DNA from 4 places in the Pseudomonas sp. TE3644 genome. Region 4 is predicted to be linked to each of the others. Evidence: predicted binding sites of a transcription regulator. Region 4 holds the regulator's gene; each other region holds the start of a gene.
The links. The regulator sigma-54, encoded in region 4, starts transcription at its own class of promoters, with help from an activator protein. The targets are predictions, from matches to a motif close to ANTGGCATNNANNTTGCTNT.
Positions count from the first base shown of each region.

Region 1: the regulator sigma-54 is predicted to act here: its motif matches at 1,222-1,241, upstream of glnA (glutamate--ammonia ligase).
Region 2: the regulator sigma-54 is predicted to act here: its motif matches at 4,712-4,731, upstream of ACZ9GA_RS19050 (CmpA/NrtA family ABC transporter substrate-binding protein).
Region 3: the regulator sigma-54 is predicted to act here: its motif matches at 5,402-5,421, upstream of flgB (flagellar basal body rod protein FlgB).

Region 1 is NZ_JBWBQF010000001.1:6,047,872-6,055,470, forward strand. It holds gene thiI (tRNA uracil 4-sulfurtransferase ThiI) at 1-1,007, opposite strand, end outside; gene glnA (glutamate--ammonia ligase) at 1,339-2,745, shown strand; gene ACZ9GA_RS26755 (chorismate mutase) at 3,307-3,852, shown strand; gene ACZ9GA_RS26760 (DUF4124 domain-containing protein) at 4,051-4,584, shown strand; gene ACZ9GA_RS26765 (DUF4124 domain-containing protein) at 4,581-5,180, shown strand; gene glnL (nitrogen regulation protein NR(II)) at 5,454-6,539, shown strand; gene ntrC (nitrogen regulation protein NR(I)) at 6,536-7,599, shown strand, end outside.
Region 2 is NZ_JBWBQF010000001.1:4,350,365-4,357,963, forward strand. It holds gene ACZ9GA_RS19030 (sensor domain-containing diguanylate cyclase) at 1-73, opposite strand, end outside; gene rlmKL (bifunctional 23S rRNA (guanine(2069)-N(7))-methyltransferase RlmK/23S rRNA (guanine(2445)-N(2))-methyltransferase RlmL) at 266-2,530, opposite strand; gene rmf (ribosome modulation factor) at 3,069-3,284, shown strand; gene ACZ9GA_RS19045 (quinone-dependent dihydroorotate dehydrogenase) at 3,493-4,515, opposite strand; gene ACZ9GA_RS19050 (CmpA/NrtA family ABC transporter substrate-binding protein) at 4,832-6,034, shown strand; gene ACZ9GA_RS19055 (ANTAR domain-containing response regulator) at 6,050-6,625, shown strand; gene ACZ9GA_RS19060 (nitrate/nitrite transporter) at 6,893-7,599, shown strand, end outside.
Region 3 is NZ_JBWBQF010000001.1:932,191-939,789, reverse strand. It holds gene flgH (flagellar basal body L-ring protein FlgH) at 1-430, opposite strand, end outside; gene flgG (flagellar basal-body rod protein FlgG) at 480-1,265, opposite strand; gene ACZ9GA_RS04285 (flagellar basal body rod protein FlgF) at 1,315-2,055, opposite strand; gene flgE (flagellar hook protein FlgE) at 2,444-3,754, opposite strand; gene ACZ9GA_RS04275 (flagellar hook assembly protein FlgD) at 3,782-4,483, opposite strand; gene flgC (flagellar basal body rod protein FlgC) at 4,499-4,945, opposite strand; gene flgB (flagellar basal body rod protein FlgB) at 4,949-5,356, opposite strand; gene cheR (protein-glutamate O-methyltransferase CheR) at 5,678-6,505, opposite strand; gene ACZ9GA_RS04255 (chemotaxis protein CheV) at 6,559-7,488, opposite strand; gene flgA (flagellar basal body P-ring formation chaperone FlgA) at 7,565-7,599, shown strand, end outside.
Region 4 is NZ_JBWBQF010000001.1:5,385,068-5,392,666, forward strand. It holds gene mlaE (lipid asymmetry maintenance ABC transporter permease subunit MlaE) at 1-313, opposite strand, end outside; gene ACZ9GA_RS23800 (ATP-binding cassette domain-containing protein) at 313-1,122, opposite strand; gene ACZ9GA_RS23805 (KpsF/GutQ family sugar-phosphate isomerase) at 1,354-2,328, shown strand; gene ACZ9GA_RS23810 (KdsC family phosphatase) at 2,328-2,852, shown strand; gene lptC (LPS export ABC transporter periplasmic protein LptC) at 2,861-3,433, shown strand; gene lptA (lipopolysaccharide transport periplasmic protein LptA) at 3,420-3,959, shown strand; gene lptB (LPS export ABC transporter ATP-binding protein) at 3,959-4,684, shown strand; gene ACZ9GA_RS23830 (RNA polymerase factor sigma-54) at 4,877-6,373, shown strand; gene hpf (ribosome hibernation-promoting factor, HPF/YfiA family) at 6,487-6,795, shown strand; gene ptsN (PTS IIA-like nitrogen regulatory protein PtsN) at 6,808-7,272, shown strand; gene rapZ (RNase adapter RapZ) at 7,275-7,599, shown strand, end outside.

The DNA.
Region 1 (7,599 bases), 660 kb from region 4:
GCGGTGCCGATTTCGTTCGCCTGGTCAATGATGTCCTGCTTATGGCTGGCAAGCAATGGACGCAGCAACAGCTTGTCGGTTGCCGCACTGATCACCGACAGGTTCGGAAGCGTCTGGCTCGACACTTGCGAGATGGCTTCACCGGTTACCAGGGCATCAATTTGCAGACGATCGGCCATGCGGCTGGCGGCGCGCAGCATCATGCGCTTGAGAATCACGCCCATGTGGCTGTTGTCGACCTTGCCCAGCAGCTCGCCCACCACTTCCTCGAACGGGATGCTGATAAACAGCACGCGCTGGGAACTGCCGTATTTCTTCCACAGGAAGTGCGCGACTTCCATCACGCCCAGCTCGTGGGCACGGCCGCCCAGGTTGAAGAAGCAGAAGTGGGTCATCAGGCCGCGGCGCATCATCTGGTAGGCGGCCACGGTGGAGTCGAAGCCACCGGACATCAATACCAGGGTCTGCTCCAGCGAGCCCAGCGGGTAGCCGCCGATGCCCTGGTGCTGGCTGTGGATAATGAAGACGCGCTTGTCGCGGATCTCCAGGCGCACTTCCACGTCCGGGGTCTTGAGCTCGATGCCCGCGGCGCCACACTGCTGACGCAGTTGGCTGCCAACGTAGCGGTCGACGTCCATGGAGCTGAAGGTGTGCTTGCCGGCGCGCTTGCAGCGCACGGCGAACATCTTGCCTGGCAGCAGGTGGCCGAAGTGCTGCTTGCACTGGGCAACCAGGTCGTCCATGTCGCCCAGGGCGTATTCATCCACTTGCAGGAAGTGGGTGATGCCCGGCACGCAGCTCAGACGCTCGATCATCTCGCGCTGAATTTTCGGATCTTCAATACGGGTGACAACCGTGAGGTTGTCCCACACGCCATCCACCACCAGCTTCGGGTCCAGTTCACGGAGCACGACGCGGATGTTCTTGGCGAGCTGGCGAATGAAGTTCTTGCGAACGGGCCGGCTCTTGATGGTGATTTCTGGGAAGACTTTTACGATTAGTTTCATGAAAAACAGCGCGCGAGGTGCCAGCCGAAAAAGGGGGGCAGGATTATAGCGGAAATTGCTCAGCTTTTAACCAGTTATCGTACAGAAGGTTTTCAGTGCACTGTTTTGGTTCGCCGCGGATTGCTAGCGCATCAAATCAGTGCGCCAAAACGGCGCATTTGGCTAAAAAAACGCCGGAATGCTTGGGTTTGGGGCGAAAAACCCATCTCGGGGCACTGGCATGCAAATTGCTCCCTTGTGAGGCAGGTTGCCTTGGCGGACTATTCGCGCCCGGCATCACCCAAATTACAGGGCTCACCACTACCAGCCCTTATTCACCCCGGAGGACAACATGTCGAAGTCGGTTCAACTCATCAAAGATCATGACGTCAAGTGGATTGATCTGCGCTTCACGGACACCAAGGGCACCCAGCACCACGTCACCATGCCAGCCCGTGACGCGCTGGAAGACGACTTCTTCGAAGTCGGCAAGATGTTCGACGGTTCCTCCATCGCTGGTTGGAAAGGCATCGAAGCTTCCGACATGATCCTGCTGCCGGACGACGAAACTGCCGTCCTGGACCCGTTCACCGAAGAGCCGACCCTGATCCTGGTCTGCGACATCATCGAACCTTCGACCATGCAAGGTTACGATCGCGACCCACGTGCCATCGCTCACCGCGCTGAAGAATACCTGAAGACCACCGGTATCGGTGACACCGTCTTCGCTGGCCCAGAGCCAGAATTCTTCATCTTCGACGAAGTGAAGTTCAAGTCCGACATCTCCGGCTCCATGTTCAAGATCTACTCCGAACAAGGTTCGTGGATGTCCGACCAGGACGTGGAAGGCGGCAACAAGGGCCACCGTCCAGGCGTCAAAGGCGGCTACTTCCCAGTACCTCCGTTCGACCACGACCACGAAATCCGTACCGCCATGTGCAACGCACTGGAAGAGATGGGCCAGGTCGTCGAAGTTCACCACCACGAAGTGGCAACTGCCGGCCAGAACGAAATCGGCGTCAAGTTCAACACCCTGGTGAAGAAAGCTGACGAAGTTCAGACCCTGAAGTACGTTGTGCACAACGTTGCCGACGCTTACGGTCGCACCGCTACCTTCATGCCTAAGCCTCTGTATGGCGACAACGGCTCGGGTATGCACGTACACATGTCCATCGCCAAAGATGGCAAGAACACCTTCGCTGGCGAAGGCTATGCCGGCCTGTCCGACACCGCCCTGTACTTCATCGGCGGTATCATCAAGCACGGTAAGGCCCTGAACGGCTTCACCAACCCGGCTACCAACTCGTACAAGCGTCTGGTTCCAGGCTTCGAAGCTCCAGTAATGCTGGCCTACTCGGCCCGCAACCGTTCGGCTTCGATCCGTATTCCTTACGTCAACAGCCCACGTGGCCGTCGTATCGAAGCACGCTTCCCGGATCCGGCTGCCAACCCATACCTGGCCTTCGCAGCTCTGCTGATGGCCGGCCTGGACGGTATCCAGAACAAGATCCACCCTGGCGATGCAGCTGACAAAAACCTGTACGACCTGCCGCCTGAAGAGGCGAAAGAGATCCCACAAGTTTGCGGCAGCCTGAAAGAAGCCCTGGAAGAGCTGGACAAAGGTCGTGCGTTCCTGACCAAAGGCGGCGTTTTCAGCGACGACTTCATCGACGCTTACATCGCCCTGAAAAGCGAAGAAGAAATCAAGGTTCGTACCTTCGTACACCCACTGGAATACGAGCTGTACTACAGCTGCTAATCCCGTGACGCTGGCGCAAGCCGCGTGATTTGAAAAAGGCCTCCTTCGGGAGGCTTTTTTTATGGGGCTGGATTTCCAGAAATGCGCATCTGCATCATGAAAATCTAGAGCCCTACACACAGGGCTGGCAACTCGATGGATCAGGCCATGGTACGGTGCAACAAATGTGGGACCGGGCTCTGCCCGGGAAGCGCCGCGCGGGCGGCGCTCGATCTAAAGGGCGCTATAACATCATCGGCTAGCACCTGGTGGCCACGACGCAATCCTGTAGCCGCTGCCGAAAGGCTGCGCTGGCCCTACGCCTCACTGTAGATCTCCAGCGTTCACACGGGCCAGCGCAGCCTGGCGGCAGCGGCTACAGGGTCGGTGGTGTTTGTTGGAGGTGCATGCCTTGGTTTTTCTGGCGCTCTTGAGATCGAGCGCCGCCCGCGCGGCGCATCGCCGCCTCACGGCAGCTCCTACATTTGTTGCAACGAGCCATGGCCTGGTGGTTCGGCGTTGCCAGCCTGGTTTGCCTGGCTTCAGGTCTATTTATGCCCCCAAAAATAAGGAAAGCCCCCCATGAAACACCCATTGATCGCCACCCTGCTGCTAACCGCCCTCGCCCAACCGGCCTTCGCCGCCGCGCCCGCCACCCTGGCGCCACTGCTGGACAGCGTGCAGCAACGCCTGGAGATCGCCCCCAAGGTAGCCCTCACCAAGTGGGACAATCACAAGCCCGTGCTGGACACCCCGCGTGAGCGCGACGTGATTGCCGGCGCCGGGAAGCTGGCCGTCGACTACAAACTGGATGGCGCCTTGGCCGAGCAGTTCTTTGCGGCCCAGATCGAAGCCAACAAGCTGGTGCAGTACGGGCTGCTGTCGCAGTGGAACCAGCAGGGCAAGGCCCCGGATACCCCGCGGGTAGACCTGGGCAAGGAGATTCGTCCGCAACTGGATGTACTGCAGAAGCAGTTGCTGGAGCGCCTGGCGGCGTTCGCGCCCTCGCGCAACGACCCGCAGTGCCCGCGCTGGGTCGCGGGGGCCATCGAAGCGCGCAAGGCTGACGCCCTGCAGCGCAGCGCGCTGATCCGCGCCACTGGCGAGTTGTGCGCTACGCCTTCCTGATCGTGTCGCGCCCTTCCCGAGCTTCGCCCGGTCCCACAGGCTGAGTTGCACCGGCACCTGTGGGACCGGGCGAAGCTCGGGAAGCGGACAACGCCGAACCCCCTGGTACAAACCCGAAACCATCCGTCGGCCATTCTGTTCTATGCTGGCACTTGGGCTAAAAGGCCCACCTCTTCCATGAGCCGACAGGATGCCTTCATGCGTTCATGCCTTATCTATTTGCTGATGCTGATTGCCCTGCCTGCCGGTGCACAGATCTACAAATACACCGATGCCGAAGGCAACACCGCCTACTCCAACCAGCCTCCCGAGGGCACCAAGGCGCAGACACTGGAGCTGCCACCGCTCAACAGCGTGCAACCCCAGACCCCGATTGCCCCCATGGTGCCCGCCCCGCGCGACCGCGACCGTGACAACGTGCAGGCCTACAAAACCCTGCAACTGACCGACATTCCCAACGAGGAAGCCCTGCGCGCCAACAACGGCACCTTCACCGTCGGCGTGCTGATCGACCCACGCCTGCGCATGGAACACCGCCTGCGCCTGTTGCTGGACGACCAGCCCTATGGCCAACCCAGCAACGTGCCGCGCCTGCAGGTGGTCAACCTTGACCGCGGCGACCATAGCCTGGCCGTGCAAGTGCTCTACAACGACAAAGTAGTGCAGCAGAGCCCGACGGTGACCTTCACCCTGCAACGCTTCCATCTGCCCCCCGCCGGAAAACGCCCATGAGTCGCCTGTTGTCAGCCCTGTTGCTGCTGGCGGTGAGCAGCACCGCCCTGGCCGAGGTGTATACCTACGTCGACGCCCAGGGCAACCGCGTGTACACCGACAAGCCTCACGCCAACGCCACCCGCATCCAGGTGCACCCCAGCAACGCCATCAGCGCCACCCCGGTGCCGCCACCTTCGGCCGCGCGCAAACGCGCCAAAAAGCAGCCCATCGAGCATTACGAGATGCTGCGCATCCTGATCCCCGACCCGGACGCTTCCATCAACGATGCCTCCGGCAACATGATCGTCACCATCACCAGCGACCCGCCACTGATGCCCAACCATGGCTACCGCGTGCTGGTGGACGGCAACGTGGTGGCCGGCCCCGCCGTCAGCCCGGTGTTCCAGCTGAAGAACATCGACCGCGGCACGCACCAATTGGCGGCAGAAATCATCGACAACGAGGAAACCGTCATCGAGCGCACGCCCGCCCAGCCGTTTCACATGCTGCGCATCTCGCTGATCCAGAAGCGCCGCAACAACCCCTGCGTCACCGCCGACTATGGCGTGCGCCCCGAATGCCCCCTGGCCGACAAGCCAGAGGACGACGAGTAAAGCCCGGCCCGCTATATTGGAAGCGCTTGCCCTATAACGGTGCGCCTTTACTGGAAGATGGCACACTAACATCCCATTTTGGGTCAAACCTGAACGAGACAGGGCTTGGCGCGTCACTAAATGGGCAGTGAAAGCGCTATTTTCCGCTGGCCACGCTTCTTTTCGGAGCCTTGGTTTGGTTCTTGCATTTTAGTTGTATCAGCGGATTACCAGCCCGCGCCGCTTCGGACCGCCGTCCAGCGGCGATGGGCCAAAAGAGGTCAACCACAGCTCATGACCATCAGTGATGCACTGCACCGACTGCTACTGGACAACCTGACCACCGCCACGATTCTGCTCAACGCCGAACTGCGCCTGGAGTACATGAACCCGGCGGCCGAAATGCTGTTGGCCATCAGCGGCCAGCGCAGCCATGGCCAGTTCATCAGCGAGCTGTTCACCGAGTCGGCCGAGGCGCTCAACTCGCTGCGCCAGGCCGTGGAGCAGGCCCATCCGTTCACCAAGCGCGAAGCCATGCTGACCGCGCTGACCGGCCAGACGCTGACCGTCGACTACGCGGTAACGCCCATCCTCAACAATGGCCACACGCTGCTGTTGCTTGAAGTACACCCGCGCGACCGTCTGCTGCGCATCACCAAGGAAGAAGCGCAGCTGTCCAAGCAGGAAACCACCAAGATGCTGGTGCGCGGCCTGGCCCACGAGATCAAGAACCCGCTGGGCGGCATCCGTGGCGCCGCACAGTTGCTGGCCCGGGAACTGCCCGAGGAAAGCCTGAAGGACTACACCAACGTCATCATTGAAGAGGCCGACCGCCTGCGCAACCTGGTAGACCGCATGCTGGGCTCCAACAAGCTGCCGTCGCTGGCCATGACCAATGTGCACGAAGTGCTGGAGCGCGTATCGAGCCTGGTGGAAGCCGAGAGTCAGGGCGGCATCACCCTGGTGCGCGATTACGACCCCAGCATCCCGGACGTGTTGATCGACCGTGAACAGATGATCCAGGCCGTGCTCAATATCGTGCGCAACGCCATGCAGGCCATCAGCGGCCAGAACGAGCTGCGCCTGGGGCGCATCAGCCTGCGCACGCGCACCATGCGCCAGTTCACCATTGGCCACACCCGCCACCGGCTGGTGACCAAGATAGAAATCACCGATAACGGACCCGGTATCCCGGCCGAACTCCAGGAAACCATCTTCTACCCGATGGTCAGCGGGCGTCCGGACGGTACAGGCCTAGGCCTTGCCATTACCCAGAACATCATCAGCCAGCACCAAGGGCTGATCGAGTGTGAAAGCCACCCCGGCCACACCACTTTCTCGATCTTCCTGCCGCTGGAACAAGGAGCCGCTTCGTCATGAGTCGTAGTGAAACTGTCTGGATCGTCGATGACGACCGTTCCATCCGTTGGGTGCTGGAAAAAGCCTTGCAACAGGAAGGCATGACCACCCAAAGCTTCGACAGTGCCGACGGCGTCATGAGCCGCCTGGCTCGCCAGCAGCCTGACGTGATCATCTCCGACATCCGCATGCCCGGCGCCAGTGGCCTGGACCTGCTGGCCCGCATCCGCGAGTCGCACCCGCGCCTGCCGGTGATCATCATGACCGCCCACTCGGACCTGGACAGCGCCGTGGCGTCGTACCAGGGCGGTGCCTTCGAGTACCTGCCCAAGCCGTTCGACGTGGACGAGGCCGTGGCCCTGGTCAAACGCGCCAACCAGCACGCCCAGGAACAGCAAGGCCTGACCGAGGTGCCTACCCTCACCCGCACCCCGGAAATCATCGGCGAAGCGCCGGCGATGCAGGAAGTGTTTCGCGCCATCGGCCGCCTGAGCCACTCCAACATCACCGTGCTGATCAACGGCGAGTCGGGTACCGGGAAAGAGCTGGTGGCCCACGCCCTGCACCGCCACAGCCCGCGGGCAGCATCGCCGTTCATCGCGTTGAACATGGCGGCCATTCCCAAGGACCTGATGGAGTCCGAGCTGTTCGGCCACGAGAAAGGCGCCTTCACCGGCGCGGCCAATCTGCGTCGCGGACGCTTCGAACAGGCCGACGGCGGCACGCTGTTCCTCGACGAGATCGGCGACATGCCGGCCGACACCCAGACCCGCCTGTTGCGCGTGCTGGCCGACGGCGAGTTCTACCGCGTGGGCGGCCATACCCCGGTCAAAGTGGATGTGCGCATCATCGCCGCCACCCACCAAAACCTGGAAACCCTGGTGCACGCCGGCAAGTTCCGTGAAGACTTGTTCCACCGCCTGAACGTGATCCGCATCCACATTCCGCGCCTGTCGGACCGTCGCGAAGACATCCCGACCCTGGCCAAGCACTTCCTCAGCCGCGCCGCCCAGGAGCTGGCCGTCGAGCCCAAGCTGCTGAAGTCGGAGACCGAGGAATACCTGAAGAACCTGCCGTGGCC
Region 2 (7,599 bases), 1.0 Mb from region 4:
ATGCAATCAGCCAGGCAGAAGCGTCCTCACTGATAAAGCCAAGTATTTTCGGGCGAACGGCATGCAACGACATAAGTAGAACTCACAACGCCGGCGTGCTTCGTATCACTGTGGCTTTGGCTCAGTTATAGCTATTTGCCAGTATTTTGCCTAGTGAGTCATCAAGCGAAATTGTTGATCATGAGGGTAGCAAAAAGGGCTCCTCAGGAGCCCTTTTATGATGTAGCCAAAATGTACGTCAGTCAGCGCCGACGCGGGCTACCGTTCATCGGGCCTGAATCTTCCAGGCGCGGTGAATCTTGCTGTTGCGGGCGAAGTCCGGGTCCAGGGTCTGGGCGCTGATTTCTTCCACCTGATAACGCTCGCCCAAGTGCTCATCGAGCTGGAACTTGCGGAAGTTGTTGGAGAAGTACAGCACCCCATCCTTGGCCAGGCGCGCCACGGCCAGGTCCAGCAGCTCGACGTGGTCGCGCTGCACATCGAACACACCTTCCATGCGCTTGGAGTTGGAGAAGGTCGGCGGATCGATGAAGATCAGGTCGTATTCGTCGCGACTGGCTTGCAGCCAGGCCATCACGTCACCCTGCTCGAGGCGGTTCTTGTCCGAATAGCCGTTGAGCGACAGGTTGCGGCGCGCCCAGTCCAGGTAAGTCTTGGACAGGTCGACGCTGGTGGTGCTGCGCGCACCGCCCTTGGCGGCGTGCACGCTGGCGGTGGCGGTGTAGCAGAACAGGTTGAGGAAGCGCTTGCCGGCCGCCTCGCGCTGGATGCGCAGGCGCATTGGCCGGTGGTCCAGGAACAGGCCGGTGTCCAGGTAGTCGGTCAGGTTGACCAGCAGCTTGACGCCGCCTTCCTGCACTTCGGTGAACTGGCCCTGGGTGCTCTGGCGCTCGTACTGCTTGGTGCCGCTCTGACGCTCACGACGCTTGATGATCACGCGGCTTTTGTCGATGCCCAGCGCCTGGGGAATGGCGGCCAGGGCGTCGAACAGACGGGCCTGGGCCTTTTCCGGGTCGATGGATTTAGGCGCGGCGTATTCCTGCACGTGCACCCAGTCGTGGTACAGGTCGATGGCCAGGGCGTACTCGGGCATGTCGGCGTCATACACACGGTAGCAGTCGACCTTCTCGCGGCGGGCCCATTTACCCAGCGACTTGAGGTTTTTCTGCAGGCGATTGGCGAACATCTGCCCACCTTCGCTCAGGCGCGCCTGTTCGACCACCACCGGTGCCGGCTTGATCGGGTTGCCGTTCTTGTTGACGCGGGCGTACGGGTCGGCGGCCGGCTGGGTGGCCTGCTCGTCGGCTTGCTCGCGTTCCAGTGCGCGCTGCTCGGGGGTGCGGCGCTCGCCGGTGACGAACTGGTCGGGCAGCACTTTGATCAGCAACAGCTTGCACGGCAACGCGCCGTTCCAGAACGAATACTGTTTGTGGCTGCGGATGCCCATGCGCTTGCCCAAGTCCGGGGCGCCGGTGAATACCGCCGCTTCCCAGTTCAGGCAGGCCTGGCGCAGGCGCTCGCCCAGGTTCTGGTAGAGGTACAGCAGGCTGGCCTCGTCACCCAGGCGCTCGCCGTAGGGAGGGTTGCAGATGACCAGGCCTTTCTGGTTCTGGTCGGGGCGCGGCTCGAAGGTCGCCACTTCGCCCTGGTAAATCTTGATCCAGTCGCTGAGGCCAGCACGCTCGACGTTGTTGCGGCCCGGCTGAATCAGGCGCGGGTCGGCTTCATAGCCGCGAATCCACAGGGGTGGCTTGGCCAGGCCGGCGTCGGCGCGGGCCAGTGCTTCGTCGTGCAGCTTGCGCCACAGGGCCGGCACGTGGCCCAGCCAGGCGCTGAAGCCCCAGCGGGTACGCTTGAGGTTGGGCGCGATATCGGCGGCGATCATCGCGGCTTCCACCAGGAAAGTACCCACACCGCACATCGGGTCAGCCAGCGCGCCGCCTTCGGCGGCAATGCGCGGCCAGCCGGAGCGGATCAGGATGGCGGCGGCCAGGTTTTCCTTCAGTGGCGCAGCGCCCTGCTGCAGGCGGTAGCCGCGCTGGTGCAGGCTGTGACCGGACAGGTCCAGGGACAGGATCGCCTCGCCACGGTCCAGGCGCAGGTGCACGCGCAGGTCGGGGTTGAGCTTGTCGACGCTGGGGCGCTCGCCCTCGGGGGTGCGCAGCTTGTCGACGATGGCGTCCTTGACCTTCAGCGCGCCGAAGTGGGTGTTGTCGATGCCCGAGCCATGGCCGCTGAACTCCACCGCCAGGGTGCCGTCGGGCAGCAGATGGTCTGCCCACTCGACGTCATGCACACCGTGGTAGAGGTCTTCGGCGTCCTTCATGGCAAAGCGCTTGAGCACCAGCAGCACGCGGTTGCCCAGGCGCGACCACAGGCACAGGCGGTAGGCCGTTTCCATGTCGGCCATGCCGCGCACGGCGGAGGTGTGTTCGCGGGTGTCTTCGAGGCCAAGCGCGGTGGCTTCCTCAGCAAGCAGGCCTTCGAGGCCCTTGGGGCAGGTGAGGAAGAGTTCGTAACGATCCGACATGGGGTATCCAGGGGTTTGAGCCATAAGTGAAAGGGCAACGCATCACCCTTCCCGAGTTTAACCAGGCGCTTTTCTGCAGAAGCGCCCGTGTGACACCACCGTGGTGTCGACCGCCGGGACCAGATATCGGCTGTCGAACAGCCTTTGATCCTCCCGGCAGAAAAAAATTCTGCAAAACAGCGTGGGTAAAAATTACCCTTCGTCGCTTAATACTGAAAAGCATTTAGCCATCAATCCTTGATGGCACCGTCCCATTATGCGTGCTGTAACGCTGATCATAGCCGGGTTTGACCGCCATTCGCATTTGAAGCATCCGTTTACTTATGGTCGCGACACCATAATCGTTACGTCCTTATGACAAAACGGTCGTTCACATCAAAGAACGCTTTGTTTAGAAATCACTACAGGCCGCACCGCAACGGTACGGCACCATTGCTCGCCACGCCGGCAGCGAGCGTCAAAAACCGGCAGAACGACTCTGCCCGGCCTCAGACGAGGCCGACGGGACATAACAGTCAACAGACGAGGGCAACACCCTATGAGAAGACTTAAGCGTGATCCGTTGGAACGAGCATTTTTACGCGGATACCAGTACGGCATCCATGGCAAATCCCGCGAGCTTTGCCCTTTTACTCTACCGTCTGTTCGTCAGGCATGGATCAACGGCTGGCGCGAAGGACGCGGCGACAACTGGGACGGTATGACTGGCACTGCGGGCATTCACAGACTCAACGAACTTCACGCGGTCGGCTGACGAGGACGATTTTTCTCTTACATTATTTCTGATTCACCATGCGCGCCCCAACGGGCGGCGGGCGAGAGCCCAGGGGCCCCTCTAGAGGGCCCCTTTTTTATGCCGCCTCGTAGCCGCTGCCGCCACGCTGCGCTGGCCCCTCAGTACACTGGAGATCTACAGCGAGGCTTGCGGCCAGCGCAGCCTGGCGGCAGCGGCTACAAAGCGATTAGCGTGGCAAGGCAGCGATGGCATCCACCGCCTCGCGAATCAGCGCCGGGCCCTTGTAGATGAAGCCCGAATAGATCTGCACCAGGCTGGCACCGGCGGCGATCTTCTCAGCCGCATGCTTGCCTTCGGTGATACCACCGGCTGCAATGATCGGCATGCGCCCGGCCAACTCACCGGCCAGCACCTTGACGATATGAGTGCTCTTCTCGCGCACCGGCGCGCCGGACAGGCCGCCCGCCTCGTCACCATGGGCCAGACCTTCGACGCCTTCGCGGCTCAGGGTGGTGTTGGTGGCAATCACCGCGTCCATGCCCGAGGCCAGCAGGGCTTGGGCCACTTGCACGGTTTCCTCGTCGCTCATGTCCGGGGCGATCTTGATCGCCACCGGCACACGCTTGCCATGTTGCACGGCCAACACTTCACGGCGCACGGCCAGGGCATCCAGCAGTTGCTTGAGCGACTCGCCGAACTGCAGGCTGCGCAGACCCGGGGTGTTGGGCGAGCTGACGTTGACGGTGATGTAACTGGCGTGGGCGTAGACCTTGTCCAGGCAGATCAGGTAGTCGTCGACGGCACGCTCAACCGGGGTGTCGAAGTTCTTGCCGATGTTGATGCCCAGCACGCCCTTGTACTGGGAAGCGCGCACGCGCTCGAGCAGGTTGTCGACACCCAGGTTGTTGAAGCCCATGCGGTTGATGATGGCAGTGGCTTCGGGCAGGCGGAAGATGCGCGGCTTGGGGTTGCCAGGCTGCGGGCGCGGGGTGACCGTGCCGATCTCGACAAAACCGAAGCCCAGCTGGGCAAAACCGTCGATGGCCGCGCCGTTCTTGTCCAGGCCTGCGGCCAGACCCACCGGGTTGTCAAACGACAGGCCCATGACTGTGACCGGCAAACGCGCCGGCTGCTTGGTCAACAAACCGTTGAGCCCCAGGCGGCCACCTGCGCCGATCAGGTCCAGGGACAGGTCGTGGGAGGTTTCCGGAGAGAGTTTGAACAACAGCTGGCGGGCCAGGTTATACATGGGCGGGCATGACTCGTTGGAAGATCGTTGAGGGCGGCGATTATACGGGAATTGCACTCGCTGTGGGGCAAATCCCTTGCTTGGCGCCCCCCTCACCTGTGGGACCGGGCGAAGCTCGGGAAGAGGCCAGTCCTGACATCCGCGGGGCAGTCTTCCCGAGCTTCGCCCGGTCCCACAGGTGAGAGGCAGGAGGGAACGTGGCACATGTCTTGCGTCGTTGCCTTTCATCAGAGCCTGCGCCAACGGCGGCACAGGCCGTCGACAATGGCGTCGTCACTGCTGCGTGCCCTGCACGCGGTGGGACGGCGCCTTTTTCATGGACAGCACGACGATGACCGAGATCCACGACCCCCTGGCCTGGGTGGCCGGCAGCGATGCGCCGGAGAAAACCAGCCTGAACATTGGTTACATGGCCCTGACCGACTGCGCCTCGCTGGTGGTGGCCGCCACCCAAGGCTTTGCCCAGCCCCACGGCCTGACCCTGAACCTGCACCGCCAGGCGTCCTGGGCCGGGTTGCGCGACAAGTTGCTGAGCGGTGAGCTGGACGCCGCCCACAGCCTGTATGGCATGGTCTACGCCGTGCACCTGGGCATTGGCGGCACGCCCGCCCATGACATGGCGGTGCTGATGGGCCTGAACCAGAATGGCCAGAGCATCAACCTGTCCCCTACCCTGCAAGCCGTCGGCGTGACCCATGCACAGGCATTGAGCCAACATGCGCACCACAATAGCGCACGCCTGACCTTCGCCCAGACCTTCCCCACCGGCACCCACGCCATGTGGCTCAACTACTGGCTGGCGGCGCAGGGCATTCACCCGCTCAACGACGTGGACAGTGTGGTGGTGCCGCCACCGCAAATGGTCGCGCACCTGCAGGCCGAGCGCATCGACGGCTTCTGCGTGGGCGAGCCGTGGGCCGCCAGTGCCGTGGACCAGGGCCTGGGTTTCACCCTGGCCACTTCTCAGGCCATCTGGCCCGACCACCCGGAAAAAGTCCTGGCCTGCACCCAGGCCTTTGCCGAACAACACCCCAACAGCGCCCGCGCCCTGATCGCCAGCGTGCTGCAGGCCAGCCGCTTCATCGAACAGAGCCCGGAAAACCTGCACGGCACCGCGCAACTGCTTAGTGGTGCCGATTATCTGGACGCACCACTGTCGGCCATCGAGCCGCGGATGCTGGGCGCCTATCGGGACGGCCTGGGCAATCAGTGGCAGGACCCCCACGCCCTGCGCTTCTTTGCCGACGGCACGGTCAACCAGCCATGGCTGTCCGACGCCATGTGGTTCATGACCCAGTTCCGCCGCTGGGGGCTGTTGCGCGACGACCCGGACTACCTGGCCGTGGCGCGCAAGGTCCAGCAGACCGAGCTGTACCGGGCCGCCGCCGCGTCGGTGGGGGTGCCGGTCAATGCCGCCGACCTGCGCAGCAGTCGATTGATCGACGGCAAGGTCTGGGACGGCAGCGACCCCGCCGGCTACGCGCGCAGCTTCGCGCTGCACGCCCTGGCTGATCACTGACAGGGGCCCATGACCATGCTGCGGATTCTGCTGATCAACGACACTGCAAAAAAAGTCGGGCGCCTCAAGGCGGCACTGGTGGAGGCCGGCTTCGATGTGATCGATGAGTCGGGCCTGACCATCGACCTGCCCGCGCGCGTCGAAACGGTGCGCCCCGACGTGATCCTGATCGATACCGAGTCACCGGGGCGCGATGTAATGGAACAGGTGGTGCTGGTCAGCCGCGACCAGCCGCGCCCGATCGTGATGTTCACCGACGAGCACGACCCGCAGGTGATGCGCCAGGCCATCAAGTCCGGCGTCAGCGCCTACATCGTCGAAGGCATCCATGCCCAGCGCCTGCAGCCGATCCTGGACGTGGCCATGGCGCGCTTTGAAAGCGACCAGCACCTACGCGCCCAACTGCACGCGCGCGATCAGCAACTGGCGGAGCGCAAGCGCATCGAGACGGCCAAGGGCATGCTGATGAAGATGAAGAACTGCAACGAAGAGGAGGCTTACACGCTGATGCGCCGCCAGGCCATGAGCCGGCAGCAGAAGCTGATTCAGGTGGCGGAGCAGATCATTGCCATGAACGAATTACTCGGTTAACCGCCTGACACCGTAGCCGCTGCCGCCAGGCTGCGCTGGCCCTGGACCCCACTGGAGATGCCTGGGGCTCACACCGGCCAGCGCAGCCTGGCGGCAGCGGCTACAGGGTTACACACTTGGCCCAAGGTTTGCTTTGTGAATGCCAGGTAGCCAACGGCGGTTGCCCACACTGAACGACAAAGACGTCGCACTCCTTCTCGCCTTGGCGAGCCGGGGTTGCGGCGTTTTTTCGTTTCTGGCCCCTGCTGTCCACTGTCGAGGTGTTCGATGAGCACAAGTTTCTGGAAATCCGGCCACGCCCCTACCCTGTTCGCCGCCTTCCTGTATTTCGATCTGAGCTTCATGGTGTGGTACCTGCTGGGCCCGTTGGCGGTGCAGATCGCCAATGACCTGCACCTGACCACTCAGCAACGCGGGCTGATCGTGGCTACGCCGATTTTGGCCGGGGCCATCCTGCGCCTGGTAATGGGCGTGCTGGTGGATCGGCTTTCGCCCAAGACCGCCGGCCTGATTGGCCAGTGCACGGTGATCGTGGCGTTGTTCTGCGCCTGGCACTTTGGCATTCACAGCTACGAGCAGGCGCTGCTGCTGGGCGTAGGGCTGGGGGTGGCCGGCGCGTCGTTCGCGGTATCGCTTCCGCTGGCGTCGCAGTGGTATCCGGCCCAGCACCAGGGCAAGGCCATGGGCATCGCCGGTGCGGGCAACTCCGGTACCGTGTTCGCTGCCCTGTTTGCGCCGGCGCTGGCGGCCGCCTTTGGCTGGAACAATGTGTTTGGCTTCGCGTTGATCCCCTTGCTGTTGGTGCTGGTCGCCTTCACCCTGCTGGCCCGCAATGCACCGCAACGGCCCAAGCCCAAAGCGGTGGCCGACTACCTCAAGGCGCTGGGTGACCGCGACAGCTGGTGGTTCATGTTCTTCTACAGCGTCACCTTTGGCGGCTTCATCGGCCTGGCCAGCGCCCTGCCCGGCTATTT
Region 3 (7,599 bases), 4.5 Mb from region 4:
CGGTCAGGCTGTTGGCCTGGTCGGCCTTGGCCGTGCCGTCGGTGGCGCGCGAACCGGTGTAGCCGGCGTCCAGGGTGGCCTTGCCGCCGGTCAGCGGGTTGGTGCCGGACACGCCGGCGCCAAACAGCGAGGTCAGGCCCATGGAGGTGGTCGAGTCCTTGCTCAGCTTGGAGTCGGCACTTTTGCTGGCCGCGGTTTTCTCGGCCAGGGTCACGGTGATGATGTCACCCACACGGAACGCCTTGCGGTCGGTGTACAGGTTCTGGTCGAAACCGGACTGGTAAATCGAGCCGTTGTTGGACGCCGCCGGCAGCGGGGTGCGCGGCAGCACCGGCGCGTAGTACGGGTCATTGGGCTTGGGTGGCGGCGACATGCAACCCGACAACAAAGCGATCCCACTCAAGGCAAGAACACTGGACAAACGACTCATGACACTGACCTCACGGTGTTGCTGGCGCCGGCGGCGCCGTGTGGCTGAATTACAGATTCTGCGTTACGTACTGGAGCATCTGGTCGGCAGTGGAGATCACTTTCGAGTTCATCTCGTAGGCGCGCTGCGTGGTGATCATGTTCACCAGCTCTTCCACGGTGCTGACGTTGGAGTTTTCCAGAGTGTTCTGCAGGGTGGTACCGAAGCCGTTCAGGCCTGGGGTGCCGACCTGCGGCGCGCCGCTGGAAGCGGTTTCCAGGTACAGGTTGCTGCCGATGGCTTGCAGGCCGGCCGGGTTGATGAAGTCGGCGGTCTGCAGGTTGCCGATCACCGTGGAGGTGGCGCTGGCGGCGGTGGTGATCGACACGGTACCGTCGGTGCCCACGGTGAAGGTCTGGGCGTTGGTAGGTACCACGATCGCCGGGTTCAGGGCGTTGCCGCTGGCGGTCACGATCTGGCCGTTGGAGTCCAGGTGGAAGGTGCCGTCGCGGGTGTACGCGGTGGTGCCGTCCGGCTGAGTGATCTGGAAGAAGCCACGGCCGTTGATGGCCATGTCCAGCGGCTGGTCGGTGGTGGCCAGGCTGCCGGCGGTAAAGTTCTTCTGGGTGCCGACGATGCGCACACCGGTACCCAGCTGCAGGCCGGACGGCAGTTCGGTGTCAGTGGTGGAGTTGGCACCTGGCTGACGCTTGGTTTGGTACAGCAGGTCCTGGAACTCGGCGCGGTCGGCCTTGAAGCCGGTGGTCGAGACGTTGGCCAGGTTGTTGGAAATGGTCGTCAGGTTCATGTCCTGAGCGGCAAGACCGGTCTTGCTGACGTAAAGTGCCGGAAGCATTCTGTTCTCCTATGTGCGCGCCTGTTTTTCGCCGCGCCCCAGTCATTTATCAGGTGTTCTGCAAGACCCGCGCCATGGACTCATCGTCCTCTTTGGCGGTGGTCATCATCTTGATGTGCAGCTCGAATTGCTTGGACAGGGCCAGCACCGAGGTCATCTCTTCCACGGCGTTGACGTTGCTGGCCTGCAGGAAGCCGGAGGTAACGCTGGACGTGGCATCGGCCGCGGCCGGTTGGCCATCCTTGGTGTGCAGCAGGCCGTCGGTGCCCTTGACCAGGTTGCGCGGGTCGGGCTTGACCAGCTTGATGCGGTCCACTTGCGCCATCACTTCCGGGCCCTGGCCCATGGAGCGAATGCTGATGGTGCCGTCGCTGCCCACTTCGATCTGCTGCTCGGGCGGCACGGCAATCGGGCCACCGTTGCCCATGACCGGCAAACCATTGCCGTCGCGCAGCACGCCCAGGGCGTCGACGTTCATGCTGGCCATGCGCACATAGCCTTCGCTGCCGTCGGGCGATTGCACGGCGATGTAGCTGTCGCCATCGGCGGCCACGTCCAGGTCACGACCGGTTGCCACCATGGCACCGGGGGTGAAATCGGTGCCGGGGTTTTCGGTCATGGCGTAGGCGCGCGAGGCGTACACGTCGCCGAATACCGGCATCGAGCGGGCCTGTTCCAGGTCGCGCTGGAAGCCGTTGGTGGAAACGTTGGCCAGGTTGTTGGCGTGCGACTTCATCGCCAATGAGTTCTGATTGGCGCCGCTCGTTGCCACGTAAAGCATTTTGTCCAAGGTATGTCTCCCATGACGGGCGAATGCCGCCGACCACTGTTCTGACAGGGATATAGCAACAAGCGGGCCAAGGTTGGAAAAGGCTTTGTGTAGCCGGTGTTACAGGGCCATGGCGGGGTTTGCGCCCTGCCCTGCCGCCGGGCCGAGACGGAAAAACGGCGCGTGGCTGCCGGTTGGCGGCAATGGGCGCCAGAAAACTGGAAACGCCGCCACGTTTTACGCCAAGGATGTAGCCGCTGCCGAAGGCTGCGCTGGCCGGCGTGAACCCTGAAGATTTACAGCGAGGCACAGGGCCAGCGCAGCCTTCGGCAGCGGCTACGGGTGAGCGCGCAGCCACAAAAAAGCCCGGGCTGTCAGGCCCGGGCTTCTGGTGTGTTTCAGGTTACAACTACGAAACCATTTGGATAGTGGTCTGCATGATGGTGCTTTCGGTGGAGATGGTCTTGGCGTTGGCCTGGTAGTTGGACTGCGCCTTGATCAGGTTCACCAATTCCTCGGTCAGGTCGACGTTGGAGTCTTCCAGCGAGGAGGCGGTCAGGTCACCCATGGTGCCGGTGCCCGGAGTGCCGATCACCGGCACGCCCGAAGCGTAGGTTTCACGCCAGTCGGTGCCACCGGCCGGGCTCAGGCCCTGCACGTTGGCGAAGTTGGCCAGGGCCACTTGACCGATGATGTTGGTCTTGCCGTTGGTGAAGGTGGCGGTCAGCTGACCGGTGTCGCTCACCGACAGGGCCGACAATTCGCCGGTGGCGTAGCCGTCCTGGTCCTTGGCAGTCGTGGCCGAAGTGGCGTTGTACTGGGTCAGGTTGGACATGTCCAGGGTGATGTCGGTGCTGGCCGATGCACCGTTGGAGGCGTAGGTACCGTCGCTCTGCTCGGCGGCTGGCACCCAGCCGGCCAGGCTGAAGGTACCGTCGTCGTTCACGCTCAGGCCGCCGGTCACGTCGCCAGCGGTGTAGCTGTAGGAGCCGTCGGAGTTGAACGACAGGGTGTTGGCCAGCGGCGTGGTCGACGTCGGGTCGGTCGGGTTGACGCCGTCGATGGTGGTGTACATGGTCCAGCTGTTGGACGTGTCATCCTTCACGAAATACTGGTTCAGCTGGTGGGCGTTGCCCTGGCTGTCGTACACGTCGGTGTTGAAGGTGTAGTTGTAGCTGCTGGTGTTGCTGGCGCTGAACGGGCTGACGGTCGGGGTGGTCGCGCTGGAGTTCAGGTTGACGGTTTCCGAGATCTGGGTAGTCGCCTTGGGCGCCAGGTTCGAGGTATCGATGGCCAGGTTCGACAGCACGCCGGAGGTCAGCTTGCCGGTGGTGTCGGTGGTGTAACCCTGCAGGTTGTTGCCGCTGGAGTCGACGATGTTGCCCGACTTGTCGCTGTAGAAGGCGCCGGCACGGGTGTACAGCTTGGAGCCGTTGTCGCTCAGCACGAAGAAGCCGTTGCCGTTGATGGCCATGTCCAGGCTGTTGCCGGTGGACGAGATGTTGCCCTGGGTGAACTGCTGCGATACGGCCGCAGTGGTCACGCCGCTACCCACGGTGGTCTTGCCCGAGGTGCCACGGATGGACGCTGCGTACTGGTCGGCGAATTCGGCGCGCGACGATTTGAAACCGGTGGTGGCGACGTTGGCAATGTTATTGCCGGTGACGTCCAGTGCTTTGTTGGCTGCTGCCAGGCCACTGAGGCCGACGTTGAAAGACATAAGTTCACTCCTGCGCCGTAGCCGGCATTAAATTCCGATGGTTTGGACAGAGGACAGGCCAACACTGGTGCCAGTCGCAAGGTTGAGGGTCATCTCGCCGCCGCTGGTGGTGGCCATGGTGACGCTGTTTACCGTGTTGGGCAGGTTGGTGGTCATCACGGTCGAGGTGTCGTCGATGGTGGCGACGGCCTTGAAGGTGTAGGTGCCCGAGTCAACGGTATTGCCGTCGCCGTCCTTGCCATCCCAGGTAAAGCTGTAAGTGCCGGCCGACTGGGTACCCATGTCCAGGGTACGCACCAGGGTGCCGTCACTGCTGTAGACGCCGATGGTGTTGCTGGTGCTGGAGTCGGTCAGGTTCACCGAGCCGGTCAGGCCCTTGCTGGTGTCGACATCGGCGGTGGTGCCGGTGACGGTCACCGAGTGGCCGACCAGCGAGGACGCTTGCAGGGCCTGGGACGACTGGTACGAGGTGAGGATGGTGCTCACCGAGTCGTTGAGGCTCTGCATGCTTTCCAGGCTGCTGAACTGCGCCAGCTGGGAAACGAAGGCGGTGTTGTCCTGTGGGTCCAGGGGGTTCTGGTTCTGCATCTGCGTAACCAGCAGTTGCAGGAACGCGTCCTTGCCCAGGGCGCTGCCAGCGGTACCGGTGGAGCTGTCAGTGGTACTGGTGGTTTTCTGCAGCGCTGTCAGGACGGATGAGGCCGAAGTGCTGTCGGTAGTTGTAGTCATGCTGGTTCGCCCCTATCACTGACCCAGGGTCAGGACTTTCTGCATCATGGTTTTCGCGGTATTCATGATGTCCGCGTTGGTCTGGAACGAACGGCTGGCGGAGATCATGTCGGCCATCTCCTCCACCACGTTGACGTTCGGGTAGTACACGTAGCCGTCGGCGTTGGCGGCCGGATTCTTGGGTTCGTAGCGGGCTTCCAGATTGCTCTGGTCCTCGATCACGCCCGACACCTGCACGCCGCTGCCGGCCGCATCCTGATCCTGGAACAGCGAGCCGCTGTCACCTTCGGACTGGGTCTGGTCGAACACGGTGGCAAACACCGGGTGCCGTGCGCGGTAGGTCTGGTCGATGCTGGACGAGACGGTCTCGGCGTTGGCGATGTTACTGGCGACGGTGTTCAGGCGAGTGGTCTGGGCACTCATGCCGGTACCGGCAATGTTGAAAACGCTGGCTAGAGACATGAATTACTCCCCACGGATGGCTGACACCAGCCCTTTGAATTTGGCGTTGAGCAGCGTGAAGCTGGCCTGGAAGTTCACCGAGTTCTCGGCGTAGCTGGCGGTTTCCACCTGCGCGTCGACGGTGTTCTGGTCCAGCGACGGCTGGCTGGGGGTGCGGTACAGCAATTGCTGGTCACCCATGCTCACGCCATCGGCTTCGATGTGCTTGCTGTTGGTCCGCTCAAGTTCAAAGGTGCCGTTCTGACGCTTGTCGCCTTCGGCTTGCAGCACGGCGGCAAAGTCCAGGTCACGGGCCTTGTAGTTAGGCGTGTCGGCGTTGGCCAGGTTGTTGGCCAGCACTTCAGCGCGCTGGGCGCGGAACGCCAGTGCCTGTTCGTGAATACCCAGCGCTTTGTCGAAACTGATGCTCATGTTGGAAACCTTTAAACGGCGGACCGGATGTTGGTGACAGGAGAGATAGCAAGGGCCGTGCCAGATTGTGAGGGGCCCGGTTTTGCTGGGGTTGGCCGGATGTGGCAAGCGGCAATGCCAGAAAAGCGGCAAGTGGGTTCCGCTGGGTGCCAACAAAGCGGCAATGGGTGATTGCCGCCTGTAGCCGCTGCCGCCAGGCTGCGCCGGCCGGGGTCAACCCAGGGGATATTCAGTGAGGCATGGGGCCAGCGCAGCCTGGCGGCAGCGGCTACAGCGGCGTGGATACCCTGGAAACAACAAAGGCCCCGAAGGGCCTTTGCTTTATTTTGCCTGGTAGATGATGCCCGGGCTGCATTGAACCATCTGGTAGTGGTCCGGCAAGCCGTTGAGCGCCTCCGAGGCGCCCAGGAACAGGTAGCCACCTGGCTTGAGGGTGCCGTGGATACGCAACAGGATGTCCTTCTTCACCTGCGCCGAGAAGTAGATCAGCACGTTGCGGCAGAACACCACGTCGAACTTGCCCAGCGCCGCGTAGCTGTCCAGCAGGTTGAAGGAGCGAAACTCCACGCGGCTGCGGATCGGCGCCTTGACCGCCCAGCGGCCCGGGGCCTTGGTGTCGAAGTAGCGCTGCAGGCGGTCCGCCGACAGGCCGCGGCCGATGGCCAGGCTGTCGTACTCACCGCTCTTGCAGTTGGTCAGCATGGAGCCGGACAGGTCGGTGGCAACAATCTGCGCGCCCGACTTGAGCTGGCCCAGGTTGGTGCGCTCGAACTCGTCGATGGTCATCGACAGCGAATAGGGTTCCTGCCCCGAGGAACACGCCGCCGACCAGATGCGCAGGCGCTGGCCCGGCGAATTCTTGACGAACTCGGGCAGCACTCTGTTTTTCATGACTTCGAAGGGGTAGGTATCACGGAACCACAGGGTTTCGTTGGTGGTCATGGCGTCCACCACCTGCTCGCGCAGACCACTGCGCGGCTGGGTCTGGATGCGCTGCACCAGCTCGCCCAGGGACTTGATGCCCTGCTGCTCCATCAGCTTGTTGAGACGGCTGGAAACAAGATACTGCTTGTTCTCGCCCAACAGAATGCCACAGGCCTTTTCCAGGAAGACCCGGAACTGTTCGAAATCCAAATTACCCGTAGACAATGGTGCCGCCTCTTAAATCGTCTGTCGTGTCCGGGGCATGGGTGCCCCGGCCGTTAGCCTGCTGCCTTGATTCGATCAACCACGCGCTGCGCCAGATCATCGGGCCGGAACTTGGCCAGGAAATCATCGGCGCCCACTTTCTTGACCATCGCCTGGTTGAACACCCCCGAAAGGGAGGTGTGCAAGGTGATGTGCAAGTTTTTCATGCGTGGGTCGCTGCGAATCTCCGCAGTCAAGGTATAGCCGTCCATCTCGGGCATTTCGATGTCGGAAATCATCATGAGGAATTCTTCCTCGGGACGCTTGCCCTCATCCACCAGCTTGCGCAGGTAGTCCAACGCCTGGCGCCCGTCATTCAAGGCTACCACCTCCACACCCACCGTCTGCAGGCAGCGCGTCACCTGCTTGCGCGCCACCGAGGAATCATCGACGGTCAACACGCGCAGCGATACGGCCTTGCTTTGGGTTTCCTGATCCACCACGCCGTGGGAAATAGCCTCGGAGGTGGGTGCCACTTCGGCGAGGATTTTCTCCACGTCGATGATTTCGACGAGCTGATTGTCCACCCGAGTCACTGCCGTGAGGTAGTGATCGCGGCCGGTGCCCTTGGGTGGCGGATGGATCTCCTCCCAGTTCATGTTGACGATGCGCTCCACCGAGTGCACCAGGAAGCCCTGGATCTTGGTGTTGTACTCCGTGATGATCACGAACGTATTCTTGATGTCCTGCTGCAAACTGCGCGCACCGGTCGCCAATGCCAGATCGAGGATCGGGATGGTCGCCCCACGAATATTCGCCACACCGCGCACTACCGGGCTGGACTTGGGCATCACGGTCAGGTTGGGGCATTGCAGCACCTCCCGCACCTTGAACACGTTGATGCCATAGAGCTGCGAACCGTTCAGACGGAACAGCAGCAGCTCCAGGCGGTTCTGCCCTACCAGTTGAGTGCGCTGGTTCACCGAATCCATTACACCAGCCATGCCCGTGACTCCTTAAAACCTTCGCGTGGATCGTACCTTGCCACTGAATCGGCACGACCCTTGCTTTTTATAGTGTATGAACGCAAAAACGACATTTTCCCGACGCATGGC
Region 4 (7,599 bases):
GCCCCAGTTCGCGCAGCAACGTCAGGGCAACCATCTGCCCCACCGCCTGCTCCGAGCCGTACTTGGTGAGGATGCTGAAACCCTGCAGGGCCAGCACCATGCCAATGAACATGCCGGACACGACGATGATCAGCAGCGACATCACGCCGACCGAATACAGTTGCTTGACCAGCAGTTGAAAACCGCCGCCCACACCGCGGCGGCCGACCAGTGCATGCATCAGGAACAGCCCGGAGCGCCCCAGCACCGCCACCATGTCGATGGCCGCGCGGCCAAACAGGCGAATGCGTTCCAGTAGTGATTTCTTGCGCATCAGCGCGTCCCCAGAAGATCGGCGCGGTAGTCCGGCGCCGGAAAATGGAAAGGTACCGGCCCATCGGGGTCGCCTTTCATGAATTGACGGATGCGCGGGTTATCGGCTGCCATCAGCTCCTGTGGCGTGCCCTGCCCCAGCACCTGGCCATCACCCACCACATAGATGTAGTCGGCGATGCTGGCGGTTTCGGCGAGGTCATGGGACACCACGATGCTGGTAATGCCCAGCGCGTCATTGAGCAGGCGGATGAGCCGCACCAGCACGCCCATGGCGATGGGGTCCTGGCCGACGAAAGGTTCGTCGTACATCAGGATCTGCGGGTCCATGGCGATGGCCCGCGCCAATGCCACGCGACGTTTCATGCCACCGGACAGCTCGTCGGGCATCAGCTCCACCGCACCGCGCAGGCCCACGGCCTGCAGTTTGAGCAGCACGATGTCGCGAATCATCTCTTCGGGCAGGTCGGTGTGCACGCGCAGCGGGAACGCGACGTTCTCGAACACGTCGAGGTCGGTGAACAGGGCGCCGCTCTGGAACAGCACGCCCATGTGCTTGCGGGCGTCGAACAGATCACTACGCGACAGGGTCGGCAGGTTCTGGCCATTGACCCAGACTTCGCCGCCGCTGGGGCGCAACTGTGCACCCATCAGGCGCAGCAGCGTGGTCTTGCCGCACCCGGAAGGCCCCATGATACCGGTGACCTTGCCGCGTGGAATGCGGATATCGACATTGTTGAAAATACTCCGCGAACCGCGCTTGAAGGAGACGCCCTTCAGCTCGACCGCGTAGTCATTATCGGCACTCATCTAAACTCCTTGCGATGCAGCCCATCCTCGGACGCTTCCCCCCGTCACGAAGACACGCGCGCTTCTGGCGGGCCAACTGGCGGCGAACTATATCACCCCTGACACACGCGCCCCAAGGCTGTTGCATGGACGGTTCGGCAACAAGACATTTAAAGGATGACGATCGAAGGTGAGGGTTTCCACCAATACAGCTATAATCGCCGCCTTTTCATCAGGCAATACGTTTTCGACATGAGCCAATCCAGCGACCTGATCCAATCTGCACACCGCACCATCCGCCTGGAACTCGAGGCGGTTGAGGGCGTGCTGGCCCATATCAACGCCGATTTCGTCCGCGCCTGCGAGATGATCCTGGCCAGCAAGGGCCGCGTCGTCGTGGTGGGCATGGGCAAGTCAGGGCACATCGGCAACAAGATCGCCGCCACCCTGGCCAGCACCGGCACCACGGCCTTTTTCGTGCACCCGGCCGAGGCCAGCCACGGCGACATGGGCATGATCACCCGTGACGACATCATCCTGGCCTTGTCGAACTCCGGTTCCACCGCCGAGATCGTCACCCTGCTGCCGCTGATCAAGCGCCTGGGCATCCAGATGATCAGCCTCACCGGCAACCCGGATTCGCCCCTGGCCAAGGCCGCCGAGGTCAACCTCGACGCCAGCGTTGCCCAGGAAGCCTGCCCGTTGAACCTGGCGCCCACCTCCTCCACCACGGCTGCGCTGGTGATGGGCGACGCCCTGGCCATCGCCCTGCTGGAGGCCCGCGGTTTCACCGCCGAAGACTTCGCCTTCTCGCACCCCGGTGGCGCGCTGGGCCGCCGGCTGCTGCTCAAGGTCGAAAACGTGATGCATTCGGGCGACGAGTTGCCGCGGGTCAAGCGTGGCACGCTGCTCAAGGAAGCCCTGATGGAAATGACCCGCAAGGGCCTGGGCATGACCGTGGTGGAAGAAGACGACGGCACACTGGCCGGGATCTTCACCGACGGCGACCTGCGCCGCACGCTGGACCGCACCATCGACGTGCACAGCGCACGCATCGAAGAAGTGATGACGCCCCACGGCAAGACTGCCCGCGCCGAGATGCTGGCCGCCGAGGCCCTGAAAATCATGGAAGACCACAAGATCAGCGCGCTGGTGGTGGTCGACAAGCAGGATCGCCCCGTGGGCGCCCTGAACATGCACGACCTGTTGCGTGCGGGAGTAATGTAATGACCCAGGACCTGCTGCAACGCGGCCAGGCCGTGAAACTGGCCGTCTTCGACGTGGACGGTGTGCTGACTGACGGCCGCCTGTACTTCTGTGAAGACGGCAGCGAGATCAAGACCTTCAGCACCCTGGATGGTCAAGGCATCAAGATGCTGATCAACTCGGGCGTGGCCACGGCAATCATTACCGGGCGCAAAAACCCGATCGTCGAGCGCCGGGCCAAAAGCCTGGGCATTGCCCACCTTTACCAGGGCCGCGAAGACAAATTGGTGGCCTTGGACGACCTTCTGGCACAACTGGGCCTAAGCTATGAACAGGTAGCCTACCTGGGCGACGACCTGCCGGACCTGGCGCCCATCCGCCGCGTCGGCCTGGGCATGGCCGTGGCCAACGCCGTGCCTTTCGTGCGCGAACATGCCGACGGCGTGACCCAGGCGCGTGGTGGCGAAGGCGCTGCCCGCGAGTTCTGCGAACTGATCCTGCGCGCCCAAGGCAACCTGGAAGCGGCCCTGGCCGCCTATTTATAGAGTTTCCCATGCCGAGCAAAAAACTGCGCAATCTCTTGCTGTTCTGTGTCGTCGTGGCGATCTTCGTCTCGGTCGGCTACTGGAACATCAACCCTGACACCTTCCTCGAGAAGCCGGCTGCGGCTATCGACGATAGTGCCATCGACTATTACGCCATCAATGCCCACAGTGTGCAGTACCTGCCTGACGGCGGCGTGCAATACCGCATGACGGCGGACAAGGTCGAGCACATGCAGGCCAGCCAGATCACCAAGGTGACCAACCCGGACATGAACCTGTACCGCGGCACGGTCTACCCCTGGCACGTCACCAGCGACCACGGCGAGGTCAACCCGGACGGCACCCAGGTCGAATTGATCGACAACGTCCGCATTGCCCGCACCGACCAGAAAAACCGGCCTACGCTGATCACCAGCACGCGCATGACGGTATTCCCCCAACAGCAATATGCGCAGACAGACCGAGACGTTAGAATCGACGGCGCCGGTGGCGTCTCTACGGGCAAGGGCATGAAAGCATATTTGAAAGACAGCAAGATCAACTTGCTGTCCAACGTAAGAGGATTGTATGAGGCTCGTTAATACCCTTCCTTTATTGCTCACCCTGGGCACGGCACTGGGAAGCGCGAGCGCCTGGGCACTGCCGACCGACCGTGATCAGCCTATCCACATCCAGTCCGACGACGCTCAACTGGATGACAAGCAGGGCGTGGCCACCTACAAGGGCAATGTCATCATTACCCAGGGCACCATGAAGATCACCGGCAACACCGTGACCATCACCCGCAACGCGCAAGGCGACGTCGACGTGTTCACGTCGGTGGGCAACCTGGCGTACTACGAGCAGAAACCGGCCATCGACAAGCCGATCGTGCAGGGTTACGGCAAGACCATCCAGTACTTCTCGGCGCAGAACCGCATCATCCTGATCGACCAGGCCAAGGTGGTGAATGACGGCAACACGTCCGAAGGCGAGAAGATCGTCTACGACACCGTCAAGCAGGTGGTCAACGCCGGCCGCGCCACGGGCGCCAAGGTCACGCCACGGCCACGGATCGACATGGTCATCCAGCCCAAAAGCAAAACCGACCAGCAGCAGGGCAAGTAATGGCTATTCTCAAAGCCCAGCACCTGGCCAAGGCCTACAAGGGCCGGCAGGTTGTGCGGGATGTCAGCATCTCCATCGAAAGTGGGCAGATCGTCGGCTTGCTGGGGCCTAACGGCGCCGGCAAGACCACCTGTTTCTACATGATCGTGGGCCTGGTGCGCGCCGATCAGGGCCGCGTGCTGATCGACGACCTGGACGTCAGCCACCAGCCCATGCACGGCCGCGCGCTGTCGGGCATCGGCTACCTGCCGCAGGAAGCCTCGATCTTCCGCAAGCTGTCGGTGTCGGACAACATCATGGCCATCCTGGAAACCCGCAAGGAACTGGACAAGGCCGGCCGCGTGAAGGAGCTGGAAAGCCTGCTGCAGGAATTCCACATCACCCACATCCGCGACAACCTGGGCATGAGCCTGTCCGGTGGCGAACGCCGCCGGGTGGAAATCGCCCGTGCGCTGGCCACCGCGCCCAAGTTCATCCTGCTGGACGAACCGTTCGCCGGTGTCGACCCGATCTCGGTCGGTGACATCAAGCAGATCATCCACCACCTCAAGAACAAGGGCATCGGCGTATTGATCACCGACCACAACGTTCGCGAGACGCTGGACATCTGCGAAACCGCTTACATCGTCAACGATGGCCAGCTGATCGCCGAAGGCGACGCTGAAACCATCCTGGCAAACCAACTGGTGAAAGAGGTTTACCTCGGTCACGAGTTCCGCCTGTAACAGGCGAGGTGTTGGCTGGTTGCCTGGGCGTGCCGCAACTTTTTTAACCCCATTGGGGGTTTTATTGCGGCATCGCTCTAGGCAAACACTTCGGTTTCAGGCATATAATTTGCTTACGACAAAAGCCGAAAGCCTCGGCGCCCTGTAGTGGATGGCGCTCTGCGCCGGCGAATAAGGTGTTAAGCCCCTGCCATGAAACCATCGCTCGTCCTAAGAATGGGCCAGCAACTGACGATGACACCGCAGTTGCAACAGGCCATCCGCCTCCTCCAGCTCTCCACACTGGACCTCCAACAGGAGATTCAAGAGGCCCTGGAATCCAACCCGATGCTCGAGCGCCAGGAAGAAGGCGACGACTTCGACAACAGTGACCCCATGGCCGACAAGGCCGAACAGCAGGTCACGCCGGAAATCCAGGAACCGAGTTACCAGGAAACCTCGGCACCCACCGTCGACAACCTCGAGGACGGTGAATGGAGCGAACGCATTCCCAACGAGCTTCCCGTGGACACCGCGTGGGAAGACATCTACCAGACCAGCGCCAGCAGCCTGCCCAGCAACGATGACGACGAATGGGACTTCACCACCCGCACGTCGGCCGGCGAGAGCCTGCAAAGCCATCTGCTGTGGCAACTCAACCTGGCGCCCATGTCCGATACCGATCGCCTGATCGCGGTCACCCTGATCGATTGCATCAACAACCAGGGATACCTGGACGAGACCCTGCAGGAAATCTGCGACTCGTTCGACCCGGAACTGGACATCGAGCTCGACGAAGTCGAAGCCGTGCTGCACCGCATCCAGCAATTCGAGCCAGCCGGCATCGGTGCCCGCGACCTCAGCGAGTGCCTGCTGCTGCAACTGCGCCAGATGCACGCCAAGACCCCTTGGCTGGCCGAAGCGCAGCGCCTGGTGGCCGACTACATCGACCTGCTGGGCAGCCGTGACTACAGCCAGCTGATGCGCCGCATGAAGCTCAAGGAAGACGAGCTGCGCCAGATCATCGAACTGGTGCAAAGCCTCAACCCGCGCCCCGGCTCGCAGATCGAGTCCAGCGAGGCCGAGTACGTGGTGCCCGACGTGATCGTGCGCAAGGACAGCGACCGCTGGCTGGTGGAGCTGAACCAGGAAGCGGTGCCGCGCCTGCGCGTCAACCCGCAGTACGCAGGCTTCGTTCGCCGTGCCGATACCAGCGCCGACAACACCTTCATGCGCAACCAGTTGCAGGAAGCCCGCTGGTTCATCAAGAGCCTGCAAAGCCGCAACGAAACCCTGATGAAAGTCGCCAGCCAGATCGTCGAGCACCAGCGTGGTTTCCTCGACTACGGCGACGAAGCCATGAAGCCGCTGGTGCTGCACGACATCGCCGAAGCGGTGGGCATGCACGAGTCGACCATTTCGCGGGTAACCACCCAGAAATACATGCACACCCCTCGCGGCATCTACGAGCTGAAATACTTTTTTTCCAGCCACGTCAGCACCTCCGAGGGCGGTGAATGCTCGTCCACGGCGATCCGCGCGATCATCAAGAAACTGGTTGCGGCCGAAAATCAGAAAAAGCCATTGAGTGACAGCAAGATCGCTGGTTTACTGGAGGCACAAGGCATCCAGGTCGCCCGCCGCACTGTCGCCAAGTACCGCGAATCCCTCGGGATCGCCCCTTCGAGCGAACGCAAGCGGCTGATGTGATCCTCCTGGCAGCGTCAAGGCGCTGCCAGTGGGCGTACCGGATGTGCCACAGCGTTCCAGTGGCAGGTTATCCAACCTGTCTCTTTATGCACTGGCAATAAGGAGAAAGCGGTATGCAAGTCAACATCAGTGGACATCAACTGGTTGTGACCGACGCCATGCGCACTTACATCGGTGAGAAACTCGACCGATTGGAGCGCCATTTCGACAAGATAACCAACGTGCAGGTCATCATGGAGGTCGAGAAGCTGAAACAGAAAATCGAGGCCACCCTGCGCGTACCCGGCGGTGAGGTAGTGGCCAACGCGGAACATGACGACATGTACGCGGCCATCGACCTGCTGACCGACAAGCTTGATCGCCAACTCAAAAAGCATAAGGAAAAACAGCAGAGTCTGCTGCAAGGCGCGACTGCCCGCTGACACTCCCCACCCATGATCCGACTTGAACACATCCTGACCCCCGGCCGTTCCCTCGTGAACGTGCCGGGCGGCAGCAAGAAAAAAGTACTCGAACACATCGCCAACCTGATCGCCCGGGAGGTTCCGGGCCTTGAGATGCAGGTGGTGTTCGACAGCCTGATCGCCCGCGAAAAACTGGGCTCGACGGGCTTTGGCAACGGTATTGCCATCCCCCATTGCCGCCTGGCCGGCTGCGCCACGCCGATCAGCGCCCTGCTGCACCTGGAGAACAAGATCGACTACGACGCCATCGATGGCGCTCCGGTTGACCTGGTCTTCGTGCTCCTGGTACCCCAGGAAGCCACCAACGAACACCTGGCCCTGCTGAGCCAGATCGCCGGCATGCTCGACCGCGCCGACGTGCGTGAGCGCCTGCGTTCTGCGTCCAGCAGCGAAGCCCTCTATCAAGTGGTTCTGGACGAACAGAAAGGTCATTGACCATGCGCCTGATCATCGTCAGCGGCCGCTCCGGCTCAGGCAAAAGCACTGCGCTGGACGTGCTGGAAGACAACGGTTTCTATTGCATCGACAACCTGCCCGCCGGGCTGCTGCCGGAGCTGGCCGAACGGGCCTTGATCCGTACCGAACTGGCGCAGCCGCTGGTGGCCGTGTCGATCGACGCCCGCAACCTGCCCAGTGACCTGTCGCAGTTCCCGCAGTTGCTGCAGCAAGCCCGCGACAAGCACATCCAATGCGATGTGCTGTACCTGGACGCGGACGAGGAAACCCTGCTCAAGCGCTTCTCGGAGACCCGTCGCCGCCACC